Regions from separate parts of the Kitasatospora sp. NBC_00374 genome, predicted to be linked through region 2. Evidence: riboswitches for the same ligand, from Rfam matches in the RefSeq annotation. Region 2 holds a riboswitch; each other region holds the start of a gene.

Region 1 (3,267 bases), 5.2 Mb from region 2:
CGCGGATCGCCGGCAGCTTGGCCGGGTCCATCGCCGCGATGTTGGAGTGCTCGTCCAGCAGCTGCTCCAGACGGGCGATGTCGCCGTACGAGTCGGCGCGGGCCATTGGCGGCACCAGGTGGTCGACCAGGGTGGCGTGCGCCCGGCGCTTGGCCTGGGTGCCCTCGCCCGGGTCGTTGACCAGGAACGGGTAGACCAGCGGCAGGTCACCGATCACGGCGTCCGGGCCGCAGTCCGCCGACAGCGCGGCGGTCTTGCCGGGCAGCCACTCCAGGTTGCCGTGCTTGCCGAGGTGCACCACGGCGTCGGCGCCGAAGCCGCCGTCCGACTGCGCGGCGGCGATCCAGCGGTAGGCGGCCAGGTAGTGGTGACTGGGCGGCAGGTCCGGGTCGTGGTAGATGGCGACCGGGTTGGCGCCGAAGCCGCGCGGCGGCTGGATCAGCACCAGCAGGTTCCCGGAGCGGATCGCGGCCAGCACGATGTCGCCGTCCGGGTTCTGCGAGCGGTCCACGTACAGCTCGCCGGGCGGCGGGCCCCAGTGCTCCTCGACCCGGCCGCGCAGGCCCTCCGGCAGGGTGGCGTACCAGCGGCGGTAGTCGGCCGCCGGGATCCGGACCGGGTTGCGGGCGAGCTGGTCCTCGGTCAGCCAGTCCTGGTCGTAGCCGCCGGCCGCGATCAGGGCGTGGATCAGCGCGTCGCCCTCGTGGCTGCCGTCGTCCTCGGTCTGGGTCAGGCCCGGCAGCGCGTCGGGGCCGTCCAGCGGGCCGAGGTCCATGCCCTCCTCGCGCAGCCGGGTGAGCAGCCGGATCGCCGAGGCGGGGGTGTCCAGGCCGACGGCGTTGCCGACCCGGGCGTGCTTGGTCGGGTACGCCGACAGCACCAGCGCCAGGCGGCGCTCGGCGGCCGGGATGTGCCGCAGCCGGGCGTGCCGCACCGCGATGCCGGCCACCCGGGCCGCCCGCTCCGGGTCGGCGGCGTAGACCGTCAGACCGTCCTCGTCCAGCTCCTTGAAGGAGAACGGCACGGTGATCAGACGGCCGTCGAACTCCGGCACGGCGACCTGGGTGGCGGTGTCCAGCGGGGACAGGCCGTCGTCGCTGGCCTCCCAGGCGGCCCGCGACCAGGTCAGGCACAGCGCCTGCAGGATCGGCCGGTCCAGCGCGGCCAGCGCGCCCGCGTCCCAGGCCTCCTCGTCGCCGCCGGCCTGCGCGTCCGCCGGGCGGGTGCCGCCGGCCGCGAGCACGGTGGTGACGATCGCGTCGGCGGTGCCCAGCCGCGCCAGCAGCTCCGGCTCGGCGCCGCGCAGCGAGGAGCAGAACAGCGGCAGCGCCCGGGCGCCCCGGTCCTCGATCGCCCGGCAGAGCGTCTCGACGAAGCCGGTGTTGCCGCTCATGTGGTGCGCGCGGTAGTACAGCACCGCGATCACCGGGCCCTCGGTGGTACGGGCGGTGCGCTCCAGCGGGCCCCACTCGGGCGCGGAGGCCGGCGGCGCGAAGCCGTGGCCGGTCAGCAGCACGGTGTCGGAGAGGAAGGCGCCCAGCTCGGCCAGGTTCGCCGGGCCGCCGTGCGCCAGGTAGGCGTGCGCCTCGGCGGCGATGCCGGCCGGGACGGTGGACAGCTCCATCAGCTGGGCGTCCGGCGCCTGCTCACCGGTCAGCACGATCACCGGGCGCGGGCCGGCCAGCAGCGCGTCCAGGCCCTCCTGCCAGGCGCGGCGGCCGCCGAGCAGCCGGACGACCACCAGGTCGGTGCCCTCGGTCAGCGCGGGAAGGTCCTCGACGGTCAGCCGGGCCGGGTTGCCCAGGCGGTACGGCACCGGGCCCTCGGAGGCGCGGGCGCTGAGCAGGTCGGTGTCGGAGGTCGACAGCAGCAGGATCATGCGAGGGGCCTCCCGGCCTCGTCGGAGAACGGGCGGGCGGCCCAGGACATGCGGCAGCGCACAGGTCAAGCCTTCCTCGGGGTCCGCGCCCCGTGGGGGTTCCCCCCGGCCACGGGCCGAGGGGCTGGTCTGAGAGACGGCAGGAGTTCCTGGCTCCCACGGTGGTGAACCGTGGTCACAGTGGCGGGACCGCACCGGGTTTGCACCGGTTTCCTCCCCTTGCGCCGTCGCTGGCACGGGCGGCCCGCAGGGCCACCCGCGCAGCATCGTACGGGGTGCCGACCGGCTGCGGAGCTGGTCCGGGACTGTGATCTAGGTCCTGTCCGGCGATCTTGTCGGATCAGCCCGCGGCGTCGGGCGCCCGGTTGGGCGTGCGCCCGGATCGTCCTCGTACTGGGTCGTACTTGGGCGATTCGGGCGTGCGTCCAGGCGGGATGCCCGGCGGCGCGGGCCCGGCAGGATCGGCCGGACAGGGCCGATGAGCCCGGGGCACCCGTTCGGACCATCTGTATGCTCGCCGCCATGCCACCCACACCCGCCGCCCCAGCGCCGGGCCCCGCCGTGCCCGACCGGGGGCAGGCCGACGCCTGCCCCGGCGCGCTGCGCCTGCACCGGGCCGACGACGGCGCCCTCGCCCGGGTCAGGGTGCCCGGGGGACTGCTGACCGCCCGTCAGGCCGTCGCGCTGGCCGAGGCCGCCGAGGACCTGGGCGACGGCGAACTGGAGACCACCTCACGGGGCAACGTCCAGCTCCGCGGCCTGGGTTCGGACGCCGGCGCCGAGCTGGGCGCCCGGCTGCGCGCCGCCGGCCTGCTGCCCTCCGACGCGCACGAGCGGGTCCGCAACATCGTCGCCTCGCCGCTCGCCGGCCTCGACGGCCGCGGCCACGCCGACGTCCAGGCCTGGGTGCGCGAGCTCGACGCGAAGCTGTGCGCGGGCGACTGGGCCGTCGGCCTGTCCGGCAAGTTCCTCTTCGCGCTCGACGACGGCCGCGGCGACGCCGCCTCGCTGGACGCCGATGTGACATTGATCGCAAGGCCGGCCGGCACCGCACTGCTGCGCCTCGGACGGGCCGCCACCGCCCGCCCGGTCCCCGCCGGGGAGGCGGTGGACGCGGCACTCGCCGCCGCCCGCGACTTCCTGGCCGCGCTGCGCGCCACCGGCACCCAGGCCTGGCACCTGCGCGAGGCCCCCGACCTGCTCGACCCCGGGCCGCTGCCGCTGCCCGCCTTCACCGACCCGCACCCGCCGCTGGGCGCCCTGCCCGGCGGCCTGTCGGTCGGCCTGCGCTTCGGCCGGGCGTCCGCCGCCGGCTGGCGGCTGCTCGCCGAGACGGCGGTGGACGGCCTGCGGCTGACCCCGTGGCGCGGCGCGGTGCTGCCTGGGGC
Region 2 (3,267 bases):
CGAGGACGTTCGCCGGCAGGCCGGCATCCCCGGCGTCGTCGTCGGGCTGTGGATGCCGGGCAAGGGGAGCTACGTGCGGGCGACCGGTGTCGCCGACACCGTCACGCGCAGGCCGATGACCACCGACGTCTTCACGCGGATCGGCAGCGAGACCAAGACCTTCACGGTCACCGCGCTGCTCGAACTCGTCGACGACCGTCGGATCGGGCTGGACGACCCCATCTCCAAGTACATCGACGGCGTGCCGTGCGGCGACCGGATCACGCTGCGTCAGCTCGCCGGGATGCGCAGCGGCCTGTTCCCGTACACCGCCGACCCGGACTTCGTGCGGGCACTGGAGGGCGACCCGAGCCGCTCGTTCACCCCGCAGGAGGTGCTCGCGTACGGCTTCCGGCACGACAACACCTTCGGGCCGGGTGAGATGTTCCAGTACTCCAACACCAACCTCGTCCTGCTCGGCCTGGTGGTCGAGAAGGTCAGCGGCCTCGGGCTGGCCGACTTCATCCACCGGCGGGTGCTCCGGCCGGCCCACCTGCGCCACACGCTGCTCCCGCGGGGGGCCGAGTTCCCCGAACCGCACGCGCACGGATACACCGACCAGACGCTCGGCGGCGAGGTCGCGGACACCACCGACTGGAACCCGAGTTGGGCCTGGGCTGCCGGGGCGATGATCTCGGACCTGCGCGACCTGCGCCGCTGGGCCGAGGTCGTCGCCACCGGGACGCTGCTCAGCCCGGAGACCCAGCGCGAGCGGCTCGAGGTGCTGCCGACCGGCTTCCCCGGCACGGGCTACGGCCTCGGAGTCTTCGAGACCGGCGGATGGATCGGCCACAACGGCTCCATCCCGGGCTACGAGACCGTGGCCGTCCACCTGCCCTCGCAGCGGGCCACCCTGGTGATCATGATCAACACGGACGTCTTCGCCCAGGGGCAGGAGCCGTCCACGCTGCTCGCCCGGGCGATCACCGGGATCGCGACCCCGGACAACGTCTACGACGGCCAGGTCCCCCCGCGCTAGCCGTGCCTCGGCGCCAGCCCGGCGTCGTCCGGAAGAGCGGTGTCGCCGACCGTTCCCACGGGGGTCAGGCAGTCGGCGGCACCGGTCGGAGGGGCTGGATCCGGGCGTGCAGGAGGCAGAACTCGTTGCCTTCCGGGTCGGCCAGGACGTGCCAGCTCTCGGTGCCGGTCTGGCCCACGTCGACGGGCCTGGCGCCGAGGGCGAGCAGCCGCTCCAGCTCGGCGTCCTGGTCGCGGTCGGTGGCGCTGACGTCGATGTGCAGGCGGAGCTTCCCGGCCCGCGGCTCGCTGCTGGGGCTGAGGACGAGGGTGGGCTGCGGGCCGCCGAAGCCGGCGCCGGGCGGTCCGATCTCGATGCTTCCGTCGGCCTCCCGGCCGAGTTCGACGTAGCCGAGGACCTCGCTCCAGAACGCGGCGAGCCGGTCGGCGTCGGCGGCGTCGATGACCAGCTCACTGATGCGGCATGCCATGCCCGTCAGTGTAGGTGGACAGACCGGGAGTCGACCGTCGGCCGCCGCCGTCGGCGTACCGACGAAGAGGCCGCCGACCGGGAGCTGATGCCTCGTCACCGCAGGGCCGTCGCAGTACTAGGCTGTGCCTCGCAGTCGGTTCGCCCTGTCAGCCAGGCAGGCGCGTCGCAAGAGGGAACCCGGTGGGAATCCGGGACTGCCCCGCAGCGGTGAGTGGGAACGACCGCCGTCACGTGCACTGGGCCCCAGCGGGGGCCTGGGAAGCGACGGCCAGTAGGTGTCCGCCTTTCGGGCGGATGTGCCCATGAGTCCGAAGACCTGCCACTGCCCGTGTGCGACCGCACACGGTGATCTCGGTGACCTCGTGGGAGGGTCGGCGGAGCGGGCGGGCACATCCCGGTGCTGCGCCCTCACTGTCGTACCCTCGTTCCTCCGTGCTCTCCCGGGATCGCAACGCGACTCGCGAAGGAGAGTTCCGTGTCATCGAGCTCCACCACCCCGCAGGCCACCGTGTACGGCTACCCGAGGCAGGGCCCCAACCGGGAGCTGAAGAAGGCGATCGAGGGCTACTGGGCCGGCCGCGTCGACGCCGAAGCCCTCCGGGCCACCGCCGCCGACCTGCGCCGCGACACCTGGCGCCGGCTGGCCGAGGCCGGCGTCACCGAGGTGCCCACCGGCGACTTCTCGCTCTACGACCACGTGCTGGACACCAGTGTCGCCGTCGGCGCGATCCCGCCGCGGCACCGCGCCGCCGTCGACGCCGACCCGCTGGACGGCTACTTCGCCATGGCCCGCGGCACCCAGGACGTGGCGCCGCTGGAGATGACCAAGTGGTTCGACACCAACTACCACTACCTCGTGCCCGAGTTGGGGCCGGGCACGGTCTTCGCCGCCAACTCGGCCAAGCCGGTCTCCGAGCTGCGTGAGGCGCTCCTGCTCGGCCACCGCGCCCGCCCGGTGCTGGTCGGCCCGCTGACGTACCTGCTGCTCGCCAAGCCCGCGCCCGGTGTGGCCGCCGACTTCCGGCCGGTCACCCTGCTCGACCGGCTGCTGCCCGTCTACGCCGAGCTCCTCGCGGACCTGCGCGCGGCCGGCGCCGAGTGGGTGCAGTTGGACGAGCCCGCCCTCGTGCAGGACCGCACCCCGGCCGAACTGAACGCCGCCGCACGGGTCTACCGCGAGCTCGGCGCGCTCACCGACCGGCCGAACATCCTGGTGGCGACCTACTTCGACCGGGCCGGCGAGGCGTTGAAGGTCCTGGCCAAGGCCCCCATCGAGGGCGTCGGGCTGGACTTCACCGGCCCCGGCGCGGCCAACCTGGACGACCTCGCCGCCGTCGGCGGCCTGCCCGGCAAGCGGCTGATCGCCGGTGTGGTGGACGGCCGCAACATCTGGATCAACGACCTTGAGAAGTCCCTCACCACCCTGGCCACCCTCCTCGGCCTGGCCGACCGGGTCGACGTCGCGCCGTCCTGCTCCCTGCTGCACGTCCCGCTCGACGCCACCGCCGAACGTGACCTCGACCCGCAGATCGCCCGCTGGCTCGCCTTCGCCCGGCAGAAGACCGCCGAGATCACCACCCTCGCCCGGGGCCTGAACGCGGGCACCCACGCGGTCCTCCCCGAACTCGCCGCCAACCGCGCCGACCTGGCCTCCCGCGCCGTCTCGGCACTCACCCACGACCCGGCGGTCCGGGCCCGTGCTGCCGCCACCACCGCCGAGGACGCCCGGCGCCCCCAGGCCTACCCCGAGCGCGCCTCGGCCCAACGCGCCCGTCTCG
Region 3 (3,267 bases), 3.7 Mb from region 2:
AGAGCCGCTTGGCCTCGGCGGAGTCGAAGTCGATCCGCAGCTGGAAGAAGACGTCCTGCAGGCCCATCACGCCGAGGCCGACCGGGCGCCAGCGGGAGTTGGACGTCCCGGCCTCGGTGGTCGGGTAGAAGTTGATGTCGATGACCCGGTCCAGGAAGGTCACGGCGGTGCGCACGGTGGCGTCCAGCCGGTCCCAGTCCATGGTGTTCACCAGGTCGGCGACGGAGGCGCCCTCGGCCACGTGGGCGCCGAGGTTGACCGAGCCCAGGTTGCAGACCGCGGTCTCGGAGTCGTCGGTGACCTCGATGATCTCGGTGCACAGGTTCGAGGAGTGCACCGTGCGGCCGGGCAGCGCGGTCTGGTTGGCGGCGCGGTTGGAGGCGTCCTTGAAGGTCATCCAGCCGTTGCCGGTCTGCGCCAGGGTGCGCATCATCCGGGCGTACAGGGTCTGCGCCGGGATGGTGCGGACGGCCTTGCCGGCCTGCTCGGCCTTCAGGTACGCCTCGTCGAAGTCGGCGCCCCACAGGTCGACCAGCTCGGGTACGTCGGCCGGGGAGAACAGCGACCAGTCCGCGTTGGCGTTGACCCGGCGCATGAACTCGTCCGGGATCCAGTGCGCCAGGTTGAGGTTGTGGGTGCGGCGGGCCTCTTCGCCGGTGTTGTCGCGGAGCTCCAGGAACTCCTCGATGTCGGCGTGCCAGGTCTCCAGGTAGACGCAGGCCGCGCCCTTGCGGCGGCCGCCCTGGTTGACGGCGGCGACCGAGGAGTCCAGCGTCCGCAGGAACGGCACGATGCCGTTGGACTTGCCGTTGGTGCCGCGGATCAGGCTGCCGCGCGAGCGGATCCGGCTGTAGGAGAGGCCGATGCCGCCGGCGTGCTTGGACAGCCGGGCGATCTGCGCGTAGCGCGAGTAGATCGAGTCCAGGTTGTCCAGCGGCGAGTCCAGCAGGTAGCAGCTGGACATCTGCGGGTGCTTGGTGCCGGAGTTGAACAGGGTCGGCGAGGAGGGCAGGTAGGAGAGCGCGCTCATCAGCGCGTACAGCTCGGCCACCTCGCGCACCGACTGCTCGCCGTCGCCGACCGCCAGACCGGCCGCGACGCGGAGCAGGAAGTGCTGCGGGGTCTCGATCACCTTGCGGGTGATCGGGTGGCGCAGCAGGTAGCGGGACTGCACGGTGCGCAGGCCGAAGTACTCGAACCGGTCGTCGCCGCCCTGGTCGATCAACGCGTCGAAGGCGTCCGCGTGCTTGGCCACGAAGGCGGCCGTGGTGTCGCCGATCAGGCCCTCGGCGTGGCCGACGGCGATCGAGGCGGAGAACGACACGGCGCCCTGACCGACGGCCTCGTCCGAGATCTCCAGCGCCAGCAGGCGCGCGGCCAGCTTCGAGTACTGGGGGTCCTCGGCGATCATCGACGCGGCGGCCTCCACGGCCAGCCCGCGCAGCTCCGCGAAGTCGGAGCCGGCGTGGCGGCCGCGCAGCGCGGCGGCGGCGACGTGGCCGGGGTCCACCTGGGGGAGGTCGGTGCTGCGGTCGGTGAGCATCCGGAGCAGCGCGGCACCGGGGTCGCTCTCGGCGGCGTTGGGGGCACCACCCGGCCGAAGGCTGGGGGAGGAACCCTGGGACGGCAGGGCGACTGAGGCAGCGACGGTCAAGGCGCACTCTCTCCTGTGGCGGCGGCGGACGAGATCGGCCGGACCGGCTTCAGGCAGGGGGGAGCGGCACGCCGAATCACCAGGCGCGCGTGGTCCCACCCCGGCCCACCCGCGAGGCCCGGACGGTACTGCGGTGCTGCAAGGCATCTGCGGGGAAGCCATGTGGCACACCGTCGGCAGGTCTCGGACTCGCGGGCCCAGGGTGCTGGGCAGCCCGCTCACCGTTGCGGGGCAGTCCCGGATTCACACCGGGTTTCCCTGCGTCGACAGCGAGAGCGAGCATACATGTTGTGGCGGTCTCAGGATGCGGCACCAGATGTAGTGCCGCGTGTCGTGGTCGCTCGACTGCGTGGAGCCACCGGACCGTCCGTCAGAATGTGATCGAATAAACGATCACGTCGATGCCGGGCGCGGGCTCCCAGTCCCGGGCGGGCGTCCGCAGGAACCCGAGTCGTTCGTAGACGCGGTGTGCGGCGGTCATGTGCGGGCGGGTGGAGAAGGCCATCCCGGCCAGTCCCAGTTCCCGGCTGCGCTCCATCGCGGCCCGCACCAGCGCGGTGCCCGCGCCGCGGCCGCGGGCGGCCCGGGCGACCGCGAGCATCCGGATCTCGCCCTCGTGCGGCTCGGCGATGTCGGCCCACGCGTTGCCGCCCGCGGCGAAGGTCACGCAGCCGAGCACGGCGCCGTCCGCGGGGTCGACGGCGACGAGGAGCTCGGCCTCCTCGGCCCGGCGCCGGGCGTCCGCGAGGAGCCCGGCGTAGGGGCTGTCAGGCCTGCTGTGGCCCTCCTTGACGTAGACCTCGACGGTGAGCTCGCCGGCGGCGTCGAGTTCCTCCTCGCGGGCGCGGCGGATGACGAGGTCGGTGTCGGGGTCCATGCCCCAAGTGTGCCGAAGGCCGGGCCGGCGGCCGCGGGCAGGGTGCCGTGCAGGCGGTCCGGAAGGCCGGGGTCGGCCGGGTACCCGCCGGCCCGGTGCCAGTTGTCCCGGCCGTGCCGTCCGGTGCGGTCGAGGTCGCGGCCGACCAGCAGGCCCAGCAGGCCGAAGGTCCCGACCACGCCGGCCAGGACGAGCACGTTCGCAAGGATCGAAGAGGTCATGCCTTCAGCCTGGCCGCTGGGCCGGTGCCGGACGAGTGGCAGAAATGCCTGCTTGCATCGAAATGCTGCCACCGTCATCCTGGAGCCATGCTGACGAACGTGGTGGCCGTGGTGCTGGAGGAGATCCACCCCTTCGAACTGGGCGTGGCCTGCGAGATCTTCGGGCTGGACCGGGCCGACGACGGCCTGCCGGTCTACGACTTCGCGCTCGCCTCGGCCCGCCCCGGCCTGCTGCGCACCCACGCGGGCTTCCGGGTGGAGGTGCCGCACGGAGTGGAGCGGATCGCCGAGGCGGACCTGGTGATCACCGCCGCGACCGGCGTCCAGGAGGAGTTCCCGGCCGAGCTGATCGAGGCGCTGCGGGCCGCGGTGGAGCGTGGCACCCGGGTCCTGTCGATCTGCAGCGGCACCTTCCTGCTCGGCGCGGCCGGCCTGCTCGACGGCCGCCGCTGCACCACCCACTGGCGCCACTCCGACCGGCTCGCCGCACGGTTCCCGCTCACCCGGGTCGAGCC

Evidence for each region. Region 2 has a riboswitch for cobalamin ahead of metE (5-methyltetrahydropteroyltriglutamate--homocysteine S-methyltransferase). Riboswitches for the same ligand answer to the same signal wherever they lie in the genome.
Region 1: linked by a shared signal. The riboswitch ahead of cobN (cobaltochelatase subunit CobN) and the one ahead of metE (5-methyltetrahydropteroyltriglutamate--homocysteine S-methyltransferase) in region 2 are both predicted to bind cobalamin.
Region 3: linked by a shared signal. The riboswitch ahead of OG871_RS23690 (ribonucleoside-diphosphate reductase subunit alpha) and the one ahead of metE (5-methyltetrahydropteroyltriglutamate--homocysteine S-methyltransferase) in region 2 are both predicted to bind cobalamin.

The regions. Positions count from the first base shown of each region.
Region 1 covers NZ_CP107964.1:6,734,047-6,737,313, forward strand. The annotation lists gene cobN (cobaltochelatase subunit CobN) at 1-1,879, opposite strand, end outside; cobalamin riboswitch at 2,000-2,142, opposite strand; gene OG871_RS30025 (cobalamin biosynthesis protein CobG) at 2,390-3,267, shown strand, end outside.
Region 2 covers NZ_CP107964.1:1,527,828-1,531,094, reverse strand. The annotation lists gene OG871_RS06930 (serine hydrolase domain-containing protein) at 1-1,018, shown strand, start outside; gene OG871_RS06925 (VOC family protein) at 1,083-1,487, opposite strand; cobalamin riboswitch at 1,607-1,828, shown strand; gene metE (5-methyltetrahydropteroyltriglutamate--homocysteine S-methyltransferase) at 1,965-3,267, shown strand, end outside.
Region 3 covers NZ_CP107964.1:5,259,404-5,262,670, forward strand. The annotation lists gene OG871_RS23690 (ribonucleoside-diphosphate reductase subunit alpha) at 1-1,543, opposite strand, end outside; cobalamin riboswitch at 1,812-1,954, opposite strand; gene OG871_RS23695 (GNAT family N-acetyltransferase) at 2,025-2,531, opposite strand; gene OG871_RS23700 (helix-turn-helix domain-containing protein) at 2,840-3,267, shown strand, end outside.